DNA from 3 places in the Streptomyces sp. NA02950 genome. Region 3 is predicted to be linked to each of the others. Evidence: riboswitches for the same ligand, from Rfam matches in the RefSeq annotation. Region 3 holds a riboswitch; each other region holds the start of a gene.
The links. Region 3 has a riboswitch for cobalamin ahead of HUT19_RS28690 (prenyltransferase/squalene oxidase repeat-containing protein). Riboswitches for the same ligand answer to the same signal wherever they lie in the genome.

Region 1 (5,359 bases), 2.1 Mb from region 3:
GACGTGAGGAGGGTGGGGCCGGGTCAGTGGCAGGGGAAACCGAGCAGGTGGCGCCCGTCGTGCACCCACTCGTGCACATCCTCGCCGGAGACCAGCGCGGTCGCACCCTGCTCCGCGCCGACGAAGTACAGCAGGATCAGCATGAGGACGCCGAAGAAGACGGCCCAGGGGGCGATGGCCTTGAGCGAGATGGGAGTGATCTCCGGCACCGGCTGTGCGCTGGGTGCGGGAATGGTGGACTGAGCCATGGTCGAACCTCCTGGGGAACACGCGTCCCGGTCGTGGGCACTCGAAACGACGGCGCCGGGTCTGACTCGTCCGGCGGCGGCCCCCGGGTGCGGGGTCCTCCGACGGACACACAGTGGCGCGACCGTGCCGGGCTCTCACCGGACTTCCGTCGCGCCGTCGTTGTCATGAGACGGTAGCGCGCGACAGCTGTTCACCGCTACGGCGTGGATAGCAGAATGTGCGCCCCTACGTGGGCGAATGGTGCAGACGAGGGGGACAAGGTGGTGCGTATCACGCTGGTGACGCCCGCGGTCAACGCCGCATTGCGGCAGGTGAGGTTTGACGACGCCCCTCCCGACCCGGCCGCCGCCCGCCGTGCGGAGGCCGCCGCGGGTGCCCTGCCGCACCATGACACCGGCCTCACCGCCCCCTCCGAACGCTGCCGCGGCACCGCACGGGCGCTGGGCCTGGACGCCGAGGTGACGGAGGGGCTGCGCGATCTGGACGTGGGCCGCTGGCGGGGCCGCTCGCTGGACGAGGTCGGCCGCCGGGCACCGGAGGAGGTGGCCGCCTGGCTGGCCGATCCGGCGGCGGCCCCGCACGGCGGCGAATCACTGCTGGAACTGCTGGAACGGGTCGGTGCCTGGCTGGAGGGCCGGGCCGGGAGCGAGGAGAGGGTACTCGCCGTCGCGGACCCCGCGGTGGTCCGGGCGGCGCTGGTGCACGCCCTCGGCGTCCCCGCCCGGACCTTCTGGCGGCTCGACGCCGCCCCGCTGACCGCCACCGAGCTCAGCGGCCGCTCGGGGCGCTGGAACCTGCGCTGCGGGCGGCCGCTGACGGCGGCGGAGTGAGCGGAGACCTCAGCCGGTGCCGCCGGGCAGCGCGGCCCGCACCTCCCGGGCGGCGGCCACCAGGTTCTCCAGCGAGGCCCTGACCTCCGGCCAGCCGCGCGTCTTCAGCCCGCAGTCCGGGTTGACCCACAGCCGCTCGGCCGGAATGGCCTCGAGCCCCCTGCGCAGCAGGGCGGCCGCCTCGTCGGCCCCCGGCACCCGCGGGGAGTGGATGTCGTAGACCCCGGGGCCGACCTCGCGCGGATACCCGGCCCCGGCCAGCTCCCCGGCCACCTGCATATGCGAGCGCGCCGCCTCCAGGCTGATCACATCGGCGTCGAGGTCGTCGATGGCCTGGAGGATGTCGCCGAACTCGGCGTAGCACATATGGGTGTGGATCTGGGTGTCCGGGCGCACACCGGAGGTGGTGAGCCGGAACGCCTCCGTCGCCCAGGCCAGATAGCCGGGGCGGTCGGCGGCACGCAGCGGCAGGGTCTCGCGCAGCGCGGGCTCGTCGACCTGGATGACCGGGGTCCCGGCCGCCTCCAGATCGGCCACCTCGTCGCGCAGGGCGAGCGCCACCTGCCGGACGGTCTCCGCGCGCGGCTGGTCGTCGCGGACGAAGGACCAGGCCAGCATGGTGACCGGGCCGGTGAGCATCCCCTTGACCGGGCGGTCGGTGAGCGACTGGGCGTACGCGGTCCAGCGGACCGTCATCGGGTCGGGGCGGGAGATGTCCCCGGCCAGGATCGGCGGGCGGACATAGCGGGTGCCGTACGACTGGACCCAGCCCGACCGGGTGGCCAGATAGCCCGAGAGCCTTTCGGCGAAGTACTGCACCATGTCGTTGCGCTCGGGCTCGCCGTGCACCAGGACGTCGATCCCCGCCTTCTCCTGGAAGGCGACCACCTCCCGGATCTCGGCCCCGACCCGCTCCTCGTACCCGGCGGTGTCCAGCCGCCCGGCCCGCAGCCCGGCGCGGGCGGTGCGCAGTTCGTCCGTCTGCGGGAAGGAGCCGATGGTCGTGGTCGGCAGCAGGGGCAGCCGCAGCCGGGCGCGCTGGGCGGCGGCCCGTTCGGCGTACGGCAGCGAGCGGCGCGCGTCGGCCGCGGTGACGGCGGCGGTGCGGGACCGTACGGCGGGGTCGCGGGTCAGCGCGGACCCGGCCCGGGAGGTCAGATCGGCGCGGTTGGCGGCGAGCTGTGCGGCGATGGTGTGCGTACCCTCGGCCAGCCCCCGGGCCAGAGTGGCGATCTCGGCGGTCTTCTGACGGGCGAACGCAAGCCAGCGCGCGATCTGCGGATCCACCTCGCGCTCGGCCCTGGCGTCCAGCGGAACGTGCAGCAGCGAGCAGGACGCGGACACATCCACCCGGTCGGCGAGGCCCAGCAGCGTACCCAGGGTGGACAGCGAGGCGGCCAGATCGTTGATCCACACATTGCGGCCGTCCACCACCCCGGCGACCAGCCGCTTGCCGGGCAGCCCGCCCACCGCGGCGAGATCGTCGACCTGGGCGGCGGCCGGTCCGGTGAAGTCCAGCGCCAACCCCTCGACCGGTGCCTTGGCGAGCACCGGCAGGGCCTCGCCGAGCCGGCCGAAGTACGAGGCGACCAGCAGCCGGGGCCGGTCGGTCAGGGCGCCCAGCTCACGGTAGGCGCGGGCGGCGGCATTGAGCTCGGCCGGGGTGCGGTCCTGGACCAGCGCGGGTTCGTCCAGCTGGACCCAGGTGGCACCGGCCGCCCGCAGGTCGGCCAGCACCTCCGCGTACACCGGGATCAGCCGGTCCAGCAGGGTGAGCGGTGCGAACGAGGGGTCTACCCCTGGCGCGGGCTTGGCCAGCAGCAGATAGCTGACCGGGCCGACCAGCACCGGGCGCGCGGTGTGGCCGAGCGCGAGGGCCTCCCGCAACTCGGCCGCCTGCCGGGCGGAGTCGGCGCGGAAGACGGTGTCCGGCCCCAGCTCCGGCACCAGATAGTGGTAGTTGGTGTCGAACCACTTGGTCATCTCCAGGGGCGCCACCTCACTGGTGCCGCGTGCCATGGCGAAGTAGCCGTCCAGCGGGTCGGCATCGACGGCGGCGCGGTGCCGGTCCGGCACGGCGCCCACCATCACGCTGGTGTCCAGCACATGGTCGTACAGCGAGAAGTCACCGGTGGGCACCTCGTGCACCCCGTCGTCGGCGAGCTGCCGCCAGTTGGCGCGGCGCAGCTCGGCGGCGGTCCGGCGGAGCTCCCCGGCGGTGACCCGCCCCTTCCAGTACCCCTCGACCGCCTTCTTCAGTTCCCGGTTCGCCCCCTGGCGGGGATAGCCGTACACGGTCGCCGTGGCGGCCGTGGCCGCGGACTCGGTTGTCACGGAACTCTCCTTCGCGAGCACTCGTCATGGGTCCCGGGACCGGGCCGAGGGTGCGAGGGGAAGGCGAGGACGGCGTGACACCGAAGGTGCCCGCACGCGCCGCCGACCCGCCCTCGAGGTCACCGAGACATCCGCGCGCGGCCGTCCGCGCACGGGCAGTGGCAGGTCTTCGGACTCACGGGCGCGCCTCGGCCGATTCCGAGCCACCTACTGGCCGTCGCTTCCCAGACCCGGCCGGGCCCAGTGCGTATGACGGCGGTCGTTCCCGCTCACCGCTGCGGGGCAGTCCCGGATTCCCACCGGGTTCCCTCTTACGACGCGCCTGCCTGGCGGACAGGGCGAACCAGCTGCACCACCCAGCCTAGGCGCTCGGCGCGGCCGGGGGAAACGGGGCCGCCGGCGAAGGAGTTCGCTCCAGCACAATGTTCCCGGCAAGCCGTCGCCACCGATGTCGGAAAAGCGATGTCGGAAGAGCGATGTCAGAAGACGGATGTCAGTAGAGGGAGCTGAACCGCATGTCCCAGGTACGCCGGGCCCATGTCTCCGACCACCGCGCCATCGTGGAGCGCATCCAGACGTGGTGGGGCGACTCGCGCAGCCCCGAACAGGCCCGTGAACTGTCCCTGTTGCTGCCCAAGCTGTTCCTTCAGTTCTTCTCCGGCACCAGCCTGGTCCGGGAGAACGCGGACGGTACCGTCGCCGCCTTCCTGGTCGGCTTCTACTCCGCCGACAATGAGGACGAGGCGTACATCCACTTCGTGGGCGTGGACCCGGCGTTGCGCGGCCGGGGCGTGGCCCGCGGTCTGTACACCGAGTTCTTCCGGCGCGCCGCCGCGGCGGGCCGCGGCGAGGTCCGTGCCATCACCTCCCCGCGGAACACCGGCTCCATCGCCTTCCACCGCGCCATGGGCTTCGCCCTGGAGCCGGGCGACCGCGAGGTCGACGGCCTGCCCGTGCAGGGCGACTACGACGGTCCGGGGCAGCACCGGGTCTGCTTCCGCCGGCCGATCACGCTCACGAAGTGAGCATCCCGCGCTCGCGGTGAGCGCCACGCCGGTCCGGCCCGTATAGGGGGAGGGTCCTCGCCGTCCGGGGCCCGGGGCCGGATCGACGTGAAGGAGGCAGGGTGGTGAAGCACACGCGGCGACGCGTGCGCCGTGGCGTACGGTTCGCGGCCGTCGGGGCATTGGTGGCCGGCGGTCTGATGGTCTCGCAGTCCGTGTCGAGCGGATCGGTCCAGGGGGCGGCGGGAGGCGATGCGCCGAGGGTCCTGGGGGACCGGAACGCGGGACTCGGCGGCCGGCTGGAGACCACGCTCGGCGCCTCCCGTACGGCCGGGAGCTGGCTCGGCCCCGACGGGCGCACGGTCGTCGCGGTGACCGACGCGAAGGCCGCCGCCGAGGTCACCCGGGCCGGGGCGAAGCCCAAGCAGGTGCGGTACAGCATGAAGCAGCTGGACTCCGCGGCACGGACGCTGCGCGCCGCGCCCCGGGTGGCCGGGACCGCGTGGATGGTGGACCCCACCTCCAACAAGGTGGTGGTGCTCGGCGACAGCACCGTCTCCACCGACCGCTGGTCACGGATGAAGGGCGTCGCCGCGCGGGCGGGCGGAGAGGTGCGCATGGAGCGCACCACGGGCGCCTTCACCCTCAGAACCAGCGGCGCCGCGCCGATCTTCGCCAGCGGCAGCCGCTGTTCGGCCGGGTTCAACGTCACCGACGGACAGAACGGCTACATCCTGACGGCCGGACACTGCGGCCCCAACGGCACCAACTGGTTCACCGACAGCACGGGGAGGACCAGCATCGGCACCACCGTCCAGAGCAGCTTCCCCGGCAATGACTTCTCCCTGGTCCGCTACGACAACCGCGCCCTGGACCAGAGCGGTGTGGTCGACGTCGGCGGCGGCCGGACGGTGCGCATCACCGGGGTCGCCGATCCCGTCG
Region 2 (5,359 bases), 5.5 Mb from region 3:
CGCCCGCCCCGGACGGCGTCGCGGTGGCCGGGGCACCGGACGAGGCCATCGCCTGGCTGCGCACGACCCTCGCCCGACCCGCGCGGGCCGGGCCGGGGACCCGGCCCGCCACCGGTCAGTCCTCCGGGTAGCGCCTCGGGGTCCAGACGATCTCGGTGCCGTCGCCGCGGCGCACCGTGCGGGTCCGGGACGAGCCGATCAGCAGGATGGTGCGCATGTCCACCTGGGCCGGGTCCAGGTCGGCCAGGCGCACGATACGGACCCGCTCCTCCGGACCGCCCACGTCGCGGCCCAGCACCACCGGCGTGTCGGGCGCGCGATGCTCCAGGAGGAGTTCGCGCGCCTTGCCGACCTGCCACACCCGGCTGCGCGAACCGGGGTTGTACAGGGCGAGCACCAGGTCGGCCGCGGCCGCCGCGCGCAGCCGTTCGGCGATGACCTCCCACGGCTTGAGCCGGTCGGACAGTGAGACCACCGCGTAGTCGTGGCCGAGCGGCGCGCCCGCGCGGGCGGCGGCCGCGTGGGCGGCCGTCATCCCGGGGAGCACCCGCACCGGCACCTCGCGGTAGGGGTCCTCGGACGCGGCCTCCAGCACGGCGGTGGCCATGGCGAACACACCGGGGTCACCCGACGACACCACAGCGACCCGCCGTCCGCGCCGGGCCAGCTCCAGGGCGAATTCGGCGCGCTCGGCCTCCACCTTGTTGTCGGAGGCGTGCCGCCGCTGACCGGGTCGTACCGGCACCCGGTCCAGATAGGTGGTGTAGCCGACCAGGTCCTCGGCGGCGGCCAGTTCACCGCGGGCCTCGGGGGTGAGCCACAGCGGACCCGCCGGACCGAGGCCGACCACCACGACCTCACCCGGCCCGGCCGCGCCCGCCTCGCCGGCCCCGCCTGCCTCCTCCGCCACGGACGTCGCGGCGCCGACGCGGCTCGGCAGCACCGCCACCGAGAAGTACGGCACCGTCGCGGGGTCGACCTCGGCCAGCGGCGCGGTGCGCTCCGCGCCCATCGTGGCCCGCTCGACGTACCGCGCGTCCGCCAGCCGCCCCGAGCGCTCCAGGGCCCGCCGTACCGTCGGGAAGGTGCGGCCGAGCTTCATCACGGCCGCGGCGTCCGCCGTGGCGAGCCGCGCCGTCAACTCCTCCTCCGGCAGGGTGCCGGGGAGGACCGTCAGCACCTCCTCGCCCTCCACCAGCGGGGCCCCGATCCGCGCCGCCGCCGCGCTCACCGAGGTGACCCCGGGGATCACCTCGGTGGGGTAGCGGTCGGCCAGGCGCTTGTGCATGTGCATATAGGAGCCGTAGAAGAGCGGATCGCCCTCCGCGAGCACCGCGACCGTGCGCCCCGCGTCCAGATGGGCCGCGAGCCGGGCCGCCGCGTCGGCGTAGAACTCCTCCATCGCGCCCCGGTAGCCGCCCGGGTGATCGGTGGTCCCGGTGGTGACCGGGTAGACCAGCCGCTCCTCGATGTGGTCGGGCCGCAGATGCCGTTCGGCGATGGAACGCGCGATGCTCCGGCCGTGCCGGGCGCTGTGGTACGCCACGACATCGGCCTCGGCGATGACCTCCACGGCCCGTACCGTCATCAGGGACGGGTCGCCGGGGCCGAGCCCCACACCGTAGAGCCGGCCCTTCTGCTGCTCGCTCACTCTGCCTCGCTCGCTATCGCGTTGATCGCGGCCGCGGCCATGGCGCTGCCGCCGCGTCGGCCGCGCACCACCAGGTGGTCAAGCGCCGCCGGATGTTCCGCCAGCGCCTCCTTGGACTCGGCCGCGCCGATGAAACCGACCGGCACACCGATGACGGCGGCCGGGCGGGGCGCGCCGGCCCCACCCTCTTCGATCATCTCCAGCAGCCGGAAGAGCGCGGTGGGAGCGTTGCCGACCGCCACGACCGCACCCTCCAGCCGGTCCCGCCACAGCTCCAGCGCGGCGGCGCTGCGCGTGGTGCCCATCCGCCGCGCCAACTCCGGTACGGACGGGTCCGACAGGGTGCACACCACCTCGTTGTCGGCGGGCAGCCGCTTGCGGGTGACCCCGCTGGCGACCATCTGCGCGTCGCACAGGACCGGCGCACCGGCGCGCAGCGCGGCGCGGGCACGGGAGACCACCTCGGGCGAGTACACGAGGTCCTGGACCAGGTCGACCATGCCGCAGGCGTGGATCATCCGCACCGCGACCTGGCTGACATCGGCGGGGAGACCACCGAGATCCGCCTCGGCGCGGATGGTGGCAAAGGAGGCGCGGTAGATGGCCGCCCCGTCCTTCTCGTAGTCGAACACTGTGCCCTCGATCATCTCGTTCCGCGGGCCGCCGCCACGGCGTCGGCCACCTGCTCTGCTGTCACGTCCACGCCTTCCGGGCCCTCGGGCGCCCCCGCCGTTTCCGGTTCGCCCCGTACGGTGATCCGGTAGCCTGCGCCGGTCGCCAGCGCGTCCACCCAGCGGCCGCCGGGATGGCCGCAGCGCCGCTCACAGCCCGAGAAGTACACCGGCAGCGGAACGGTACGGGGCCCGCCGCTCACCGGACGCGCCACCGTCCGCCCGGCGTCGGCGCGCACGTCGGCCAGCGACTTCGCGCAGCCGGGCAGCCCGGTGCATGCGCCGACCCCCAGCCACGGTGAGTCCGGGTCGGTCACCAGCCCGGCTTCGGCGAGTTCGGCCGCCGCGGCCCGGCCGCCCTCCGGGGTGAACCCCGGGAGCACCACGCCGCGCCAGGGTGTCACACGCAGCTCATCCGACCCGCCCCGGGAGGCGAGCGCGGCGAGCAGCCGCCACTGCGCGGCGCTCATCCGGCCGAGCGGTACGGCCACGGACACCGCGTGGCGTCCGTCCGGCCCGGCCACCGGCCCCGGTGCGGGGGGCCCGACCGGGCCCGGCGCGGGTGGGCCGTGTCCCGTGTCCGGTCCGACGCCGGTTACCGTGTCCGGTCCGGCGACGACGCCCGTGGCCGGTCCGAGTGCGATGCCCGTGGCCGGTCCGAGTGCGATGCCCGCGTCGGCGAGTCGCGCCGCCAATCCCTCGGCCGTCACGGCGTGTTGCCGTGGGAGCTCCGGCACCCGCCAGGCCCGGATGCCGCTTTCCTCCGCTCGCGTCAGGAATTCCAGGGCCGCCAGCGCGGCGGCGCGCGGCGCGTCCCCGGCCACCGCGACCCGCACCACGGGGCCGGTCCCACCCGCGGGGCCTGCGGGTCCCATCCGCAGCACGGCCCCGCCGTCCGGTGTTGCGATCAATGTCACATCCGCGCCCAGTGCGGCCACATCGCCCCGGCCGTCGTCCAGCGCGAACAGAAACCGCCCCGACAATCCCGACAATCCCGTCGGTTCCGTCGACTCGCCGGGCCCTGCCGCACACAGCAGCGCGTCCAACTCCCGTGCCCACCCGGGCACATCGGCGTACCCGGTGCCGTCCAGGCCGCTCAGCGGTGACGCCACGATGTTGCGCACCCGGTCATGTGCGTCCGACGGCAGCAGTCCGGCCGTCCGCAGCCGCTCCGCCAGCGGCGCGCCGCACTCCGCGGCCAGGCCCCGCAGCTGGAGATTCCCCCGTGAGGTGAGGTCCATCCGGCCGTCGCCCAGCTCCTCCGCCACCCCCGCCAGCACGTCGGCCTGACGTCCCGTCAACAGGCCGCCGGGCAGCCGGACACGGGCCAGTGCGCCATCGTGCGCCGGGTGAAGCCGCAGTGCGCCGGGGCATGCGTCATCGCGCCCACCGCGGTCCGCGGAGACCGCGCGGTCCCCGGCGGAGCGGGCCCGGACACCGGCGGCGGGCGTTTGATCCCCAGGTGGGACGGTTGTCGGGGGGAGGGGCATGGCCGCGAGCATACCGACGATTCCCCGGCCCTCTCCGTCCCGTGGCAGGTCAGCAACGCTTACTATGCTCTGCGGCGGGTCGTCCCGGCCCGCCGGACGCAACTGACGGCGTCAGGGGAGGAAGCCGGTGCGATTCCGGCGCGGTCCCGCCACTGTGAGCACGGCAGCAGCCGCGCGAGCCAGGAACTCCCGCCGTCTTCAACCCGCCCGGGGCGCGGACCCCGAGGAAGGCGCTGAGCCATGATTCTGCTGCTGTCGACGTCCGACACCGACCTGCTCAGTGCCCGTGCCGCCACGGGCCCGGTGCCGTACCGCCTGGCCAACCCGGCCCGGCTCGCCCTCGACGACCTTCCCGGCCTTCTCGAGGGCGTCGAGCTCGTCGTCGTACGGCTGCTCGGCGGCGTCCGCGCCTGGCAGGAGGGGCTCGACACCCTGCTCGCGGGCGACCGCCCCGTCGTTGTCCTCACCGGTGAACAGGCCCCCGACGCCCAGCTCATGGAGGCGTCCACGGTCCCGGTCGGCATCGCCGCCGAGGCCCACGCCTACCTCGCCCACGGCGGCCCCGGCAACCTGGCCCAGCTGGCCCGATTCCTCTCCGACACCGTGCTGCTCACCGGCCATGGCTTCGAACCGCCCGCACCCGCGCCCACCTGGGGCCCGCTGGAGCGCACCGCGCGCACGGCCACCGGCCCCACCATCGCGGTGCTCTACTACCGCGCGCACCACATGAGCGGCAACACGGCCTTCGTCGAAGCCCTGTGCCAGGCCGTGGAGGATGCCGGGGGCCGCCCGCTCCCGCTGTTCGTCGCCTCGCTGCGCGCCCCCGAGACCGAGCTGATCGAGGCCCTCGGCGCGGCCGACGCGGTCGTCACCACCGTGCTCGCGGCCGGCGGCACCCGGCCCGCCGACGCCTCCGCCGGCGGCGACGACGAGGCGTGGGACGCGGGCGCGCTCGCCGGGCTCGACGTCCCCGTGCTCCAGGCGCTGTGCCTGACCGGTTCGCGCACCGCCTGGGAGGAGAACGACGAGGGGCTCTCACCGCTGGACGCCGCGACCCAGGTCGCCGTCCCCGAGTTCGACGGCCGCCTGATCACCGTCCCGTTCTCCTTCAAGGAGGTCGACGAGGACGGCCTGCCGGTCTACGCCGCCGACCCCGAGCGCGCCGCGCGTGTCGCCGGAATCGCGGTACGACACGCCCGGCTGCGCCACATACCCGCGGCCGACAAGCGCCTTGCGCTGGTGCTCTCCGCCTACCCGACCAAGCACTCCCGGATCGGCAACGCCGTCGGCCTCGACACCCCCGCCAGCGCCGTCGCCCTGCTGCGGCGGCTGCGGGCCGAGGGGTACGACCTCGGCCCCGAGGAAGGGCCGGACGCCGTCCCGGGCCTGATCTCCGGTGACGGCGACGAACTGATCCGCGCCCTCATCGACGCGGGCGGCCACGACCAGGAGTGGCTGACCGAGGAGCAGCTCGCCGCCAATCCGGTCCGCGTCCCCGCCGCCGACTACCGCCGCTGGTACGCCACCCTGCCCAAGGAGCTGCGCGA
Region 3 (5,359 bases):
TCCGGCGCATGGATCGCCATGCACCCCGCCGACGCCACGCTCGTCCGCCGCACCCGCGACGCCGAGCCCGCCCGCCGGCTCGACTACCTCGCCGGAAAGCTGGCCGCGGCCGGAGCCCCCGAGGACCATCTGGCACCGCTGCACACCGCCCGCGCCGCCGGCCGCACCGGCACCTTCCCCGGGCAGCGGGCCGCCCTCCCCGACCGCGAGATCGCCCCCGGCGCCCTCCTCGGCCTGCCCGGCCGCCGGCTGCGCGCCGTCTGGACCCCGGGCCACACCCCCGGCCATGTCTGTCTGCACCTGGAGGAGCGGCACCCCGCGAACGCGCCCGGCCACGGCCGCCTCTTCTCCGGCGACCATCTGCTGCCCGGGATCAGCCCGCACATCGGCCTCTACGAGGACCCCGAGGACACCACCGTCACCGACCCCCTCGGGGACTACCTCGCCTCCCTCGAACGCGTCGCCGCCCTCGGCCCGGCCGAGGTGCTCCCCGCCCACCAGCACCCCTTCACCGACGCCCCGGCCCGGGTGCGCGCCCTCCGCCACCACCACGAGCAGCGCCTCACCGGCCTCCTCGCCCTGCTCACCACCCCGCTCACCCCCTGGCGGCTCGCCGAGGCCATGGAGTGGAACCGCCCCTGGGCCGAAATCCCCTACGCCTCCCGCAACATCGCCGTCTCGGAGGCCGAGGCCCATCTGCGCCATCTGGTCACCCGGGGCCGGGCCGAACCCGTCCCCGGCACCGACCCGGTCACCTACCGGGCCGTCTGAGCCCGCCGTTCCCGGAGCGCCCGATTCCGGACAGCCCGGAGAATCGGGGGCCGACCGGGCGGTTAAGGTATGCGGGAAAACTTCATCCGCGTCCGCTCGGGGGAAGCCGGTGGGAATCCGGCGCTGACCCGCAACCGTGACCGTGCGGCGCCGCCCCGTGCGCGCGCCGTGCCCAGCCGGAGTACCTGGCGGACGCACCGCAGGCTCCCGCCGCCGGACCACCGGCGGCGGCACCGTCGAGGTATGCGGAGCTGAGCCCGGTGCCGACGCGTCGCGGAGTCTCCGCGCGTGGCGGGTCCGCCGTGCGCGGCCACGCGTACGCCCGCCGTCCCCCACGTCGCCCGTCGCAGCGACTCTGACCGAGAGGCACCACAGCCATGATCGTACGCCGCAGCGTCGCGGCTCTGGCCGTCTCCGCCGCCCTGTGCGCGGCCGTCGCCCCCGCGGCCTCCGCCGATGGCAAGCCCGCCCCGAAGGCGTCCGGCTCCGCGCTGCCCAAGGGGCTCTACGGCGCCGAGGACCCCAAGTTCGACGGGGTGTGGCGGCAGTCGCTGGCGCTGCTCGCTCAGGACGCGGTGGACGTCACCCCGGCGAAGTCGGCGGTCGACTGGCTGGCCGGGCAGCAGTGCGAGGACGGCGGCTTCGCCGCGTACCGGGCCGACCCCGCCAAGGCGTGCGACCCGAAGAAGGGCGAGTTCAGCGACGCCACCGCCGCCGCCGTCCAGGCGCTGGCCGCGGTGGGCGGGCGCGCGAAGGCCGTCGAGAAGGGCATCGGCTGGCTGAAGCGGAACCAGAACGGGGACGGCGGCTGGGGCATGAACCCCGGCGGCCCCAGCGACGCCAACTCCACCTCGGCCGCCATCGGCGCCTTCGCCGCCACGAGTGTGGACCCGGCCGAGGTCACCTCCGCCGAGAGCGGCAAGACCCCGTACGACGCGCTGCTCGGCCTCCAGTTGGGGTGCGACGCCAAGGCGGACGAGCGCGGGGCGTTCGCATACCAGAAGGACAAGGGCGAACCGGCCGCCAACGACCTGGCCACCGCGAGCGCCGCGCTGGCCGTACGGGGCAGCGGCTTCGTCCCGGACACCGAGGGCAGGGCGAACAACGGCAAGCCCAAGCCGCCGGCCTGCGGGAGCGGCGCCGAGGACCGCACCCCGGAGCAGGCCGCCGAGGGCGCCGCCGCGTACCTCTCGACGACCATGGCCGGACACGGCGGCCACCTGCTGTCCGCCATGCCCGGCGCCAAGAACCAGCCCGACGTCGGCGGCACCGCGGACGCGATCGTGGCGCTCTCCGCGGGCGGCCACCGCGCGGCCGCGGCCAAGCCGCTGGCCTGGCTCCGGAGCAAGGACGGCGGCGCGGCGGCCTGGGCCAAGGGCAACCCGGGCGCGCTGGCCAAGCTGGTGCTCGCGGCCCACGCCGCCGGGGCCGACCCGCGCGACTTCGGCGGCACCGACCTCGTTCAGCGGCTCAACGCCACCGGCCCGAAGCCGCAGGCCGCGTCGGGCCCGGAGGCGTCCGCCAAGAGCAAGGACGAGAAGGACGACAGCAACAGCGTCTGGTGGATCGTGGGCATCTGCGCGGTGGCCGGTATGGGCATCGGCTTCCTGCTCAGCGGCCGGAAGAAGCAGCGGGTCTGATGCGGACAGCGCCCTGCGCCGCCCCGCCCTTCCGCGCCCGGTGGGCCGCCCGGCCCCTCCGGCGGCCCGCCGCATGGGCCGAGGCTCCCCGCGACGCGGGGCCGTCAGCCGCGCGGGACGAGGCGGGCGCCCTCCCGTGCGCCGAGCGCGAAGTGGCCCGCCCCGCCGGGCGCGGGCCGTGGCGGACCGGAAAGGTACGGCGGGCGGGGGTGTCGCGCCTGGCCTCCGCCGTGGTGGCCGTCCTGGCCGGGCTGCTGGTGCCGGTGGTCGGGGCGGCTCCGGCGCAGGCCGGGTCGGGTTATCGCTACTGGTCGTTCTGGGAGCGCGAGGCCGACGCCACGAACTGGACGTACGCCACCCAGGGGCCCTCGGTGGCACGGCCCGGCGACGGCGACACGATCGGCTTCCGGTTCGCCGTCAGCGAGGACTCCCGGAACGCCGTCCAGCCGCGCGGCACCGCCGACTTCAACAGCATCTGCGCCGACACCCCGGCCAAGGACGGCAGCAAGCGGATCGCGGTGATCATCGACTTCGGCACGGCCGAGGACGCGCCCGGCGGTGACACCCCGCCCAAGAAGGCCCGTACCCACTGCGCCCGGATCGATGAGCGGGCCACCGCCGGGGAGGTGCTGGCCGCCGTCGCGAAGCCGCTGCGCTACAACTCCGCCGCGCTGCTGTGCGCCATCGCCGGATACCCGTCCTCGGGCTGCGGCGAGAAGACCGGCTCAAGCGGTGCGGGCGCCAAGGCCGGGGCCGACAAGGGCGGCACGAGCGGGGACGGTGGCGACGGCGGTCCGTCGGCCGGACTGATCGGTGGGATCGCGGCCGTCGTCGTCCTCGGGGCCGCGGGCGTCCGGCAGGCGCGACGCCGCCGCACATGAGCACCACGCCCCCGCGCACCACCCGCGGTCCGGGCGCCGGTTCCGGCCGGGCCCGGGACCGCGACCCCGGGCTTGCCGCCCGCCTGACCGCCCGCCTGCGCCCGCCCGCCGCCACCCGCGGCGGCGCGCTGCACGCGGGCGCCTGGTGGCTGTGGGCCCTGGGGCTGGCCACGGCCGCGTCCCGCACCACCAATCCGCTGCTGCTCGGACTGGTGATCGCGGTCGCGGGCCATGTGGTCGCGGCGCGCCGCACCGACGCGCCCTGGGCCCGCTCGTACACCGCCTTCCTGAAGCTGGGGCTGGTGGTGCTGACGATCCGGTTGTTCTTCGCGGTGTTCCTGGGCTCGCCGATCCCCGGCACCCGGGTGGTGTTCACCCTTCCCGAAGTCCCGCTCCCCGACTGGGCGCGGGGGGTGCGGATCGGAGGCCGGGTCACCGCCGAGGGGCTGGTGTTCGCTGCGACGGACTCAAGCTGGCCACCCTCCTGATCTGTGTCGGCGCGGCCAACGCGCTGGCCAGTCCGGCCCGGCTGCTCAAGTCCCTGCCCGGTGCGCTGTACGAGGCCGGGGTGGCGATCGTGGTGGCGATGACCTTCGCGCCCCGGCTGGTGTCCGACGTCCAGCGGCTGCGCGCCGCCCGCCGGCTGCGCGGCCGCCCCGACCGCGGGATCCGCGCCCTGCTCCAGGTCGGACTTCCGGTGCTGGAGGGCGCGCTGGAGCGGTCGGTGGCGCTGGCGGCGGCCATGGACGCGCGCGGCTACGGCCGTACCGCGCGGGTGCCACCGGCCGTACGGCGCGTCACCACGGCCCTGACGCTGGGCGGGCTGCTCGGTGTGTGCTGCGGAACGTACGGACTGCTGGCGGCCGAAGGCGCGGGCTACGGGCTGCCGTTGCTGCTCGCGGGGCTCGCCGCCGCGCTCGGCGGACTGTGGCTGGGCGGCCGCCGCTCGGTGCGCACCCGCTACCGGCCGGACCGGTGGGGGGTACGGGCGTGGCTGGTGTCGGGCTCGGGCGCGGCGGCCGCGGCGGCGATGATCTGGGCCGCGTCTTACGCGCCGCGGGCGCTGCAACCGCCCGCCGTCCCGCTCACCGCGCCGACCCTGCCGCTGTGGCCCGCGGCCGGGGTACTGCTCGGGCTGCTCCCGGCGTTCGTGGCCCCCGCGCCCCCGGGACGGACGCCGGAGCCGACGGCGGAACCGGGACCAGAATCCGGACCGGGGCCGGGGCCGGAACCGGGACCGGCCGTGCCCGGCCCGCGCCCCGACCGGCCCGCCGCCGACCGCCCGGCCGCGGAGCGGCGGCCCCACGACGCCCGGCCGGACGGCCGACCCGACGCAGATTCCGAGGAGGTCACACCGTGATCCGCTTCGAGCAGGTGTCCGTCACCTACGAGGGCGCGGCCCGGCCCGCGCTGCGCGAGGTGGACCTGACCGTTCCCGAGGGCGAGCTGTGTCTGCTGGTCGGCCCGTCCGGGTCGGGCAAGTCCACCCTGCTGGGCGCCGTCTCCGGACTGGTGCCGCACTTCACCGGCGGCACCCTGCGCGGACGGGTCACGGTCGCGGGCCGTGACACCCGCACCCACAAGCCGCGTGAACTGGCCGATGTGGTGGGCACCGTGGGGCAGGATCCGCTGGCCCACTTCGTCACCGACACCGTCGAGGACGAACTCGCCTACGGCATGGAGTCGCTGGGCGTCCCGCCGGACACCATGCGCCGCCGGGTCGAGGAGACGCTCGACCTGCTCGGCCTGGCCGAGCTGCGCGACCGCCCCATCGCGGATCTCTCCGGCGGTCAGCGGCAGCGCGTCGCCATCGGTTCGGTGCTCACCACCCACCCCCGGGTGCTGGTCCTGGACGAGCCCACCTCCGCGCTGGACCCGGCCGCGGCCGAGGAGGTGCTGGCCGTACTGCAACGGCTGGTGCACGACCTCGGCACCACCGTGCTGATGGCCGAACACCGTCTGGAGCGGGTGGTGCAGTACGCGGACCAGGTGATCCTGCTGCCCTCCCCCGGCGCCGCCCCACTGGTCGGCGCACCGGCCGAGATCATGCCGGTCTCGCCCGTCCAG

Region 1: linked by a shared signal. The riboswitch ahead of metE (5-methyltetrahydropteroyltriglutamate--homocysteine S-methyltransferase) and the one ahead of HUT19_RS28690 (prenyltransferase/squalene oxidase repeat-containing protein) in region 3 are both predicted to bind cobalamin.
Region 2: linked by a shared signal. The riboswitch ahead of cobN (cobaltochelatase subunit CobN) and the one ahead of HUT19_RS28690 (prenyltransferase/squalene oxidase repeat-containing protein) in region 3 are both predicted to bind cobalamin.

The regions. Positions count from the first base shown of each region.
Region 1 covers NZ_CP054916.1:8,672,327-8,677,685, forward strand. The annotation lists gene HUT19_RS37215 (CbtB-domain containing protein) at 24-248, opposite strand; gene HUT19_RS37220 (histidine phosphatase family protein) at 510-1,079, shown strand; gene metE (5-methyltetrahydropteroyltriglutamate--homocysteine S-methyltransferase) at 1,089-3,413, opposite strand; cobalamin riboswitch at 3,573-3,759, opposite strand; gene HUT19_RS37230 (GNAT family N-acetyltransferase) at 3,929-4,438, shown strand; gene HUT19_RS37235 (S1 family peptidase) at 4,543-5,359, shown strand, end outside.
Region 2 covers NZ_CP054916.1:1,054,532-1,059,890, reverse strand. The annotation lists gene HUT19_RS04205 (cobalt-precorrin-6A reductase) at 1-131, shown strand, start outside; gene HUT19_RS04200 (precorrin-2 C(20)-methyltransferase) at 116-1,651, opposite strand; gene HUT19_RS04195 (precorrin-8X methylmutase) at 1,648-2,298, opposite strand; gene cobG (precorrin-3B synthase) at 2,295-3,812, opposite strand; cobalamin riboswitch at 3,871-4,021, shown strand; gene cobN (cobaltochelatase subunit CobN) at 4,053-5,359, shown strand, end outside.
Region 3 covers NZ_CP054916.1:6,528,451-6,533,809, reverse strand. The annotation lists gene HUT19_RS28695 (MBL fold metallo-hydrolase) at 1-771, shown strand, start outside; cobalamin riboswitch at 848-979, shown strand; gene HUT19_RS28690 (prenyltransferase/squalene oxidase repeat-containing protein) at 1,149-2,411, shown strand; gene HUT19_RS28685 (SCO2322 family protein) at 2,621-3,292, shown strand; partial or broken gene HUT19_RS28680 (energy-coupling factor transporter transmembrane component T) at 3,289-4,652, shown strand; gene HUT19_RS28675 (ABC transporter ATP-binding protein) at 4,649-5,359, shown strand, end outside.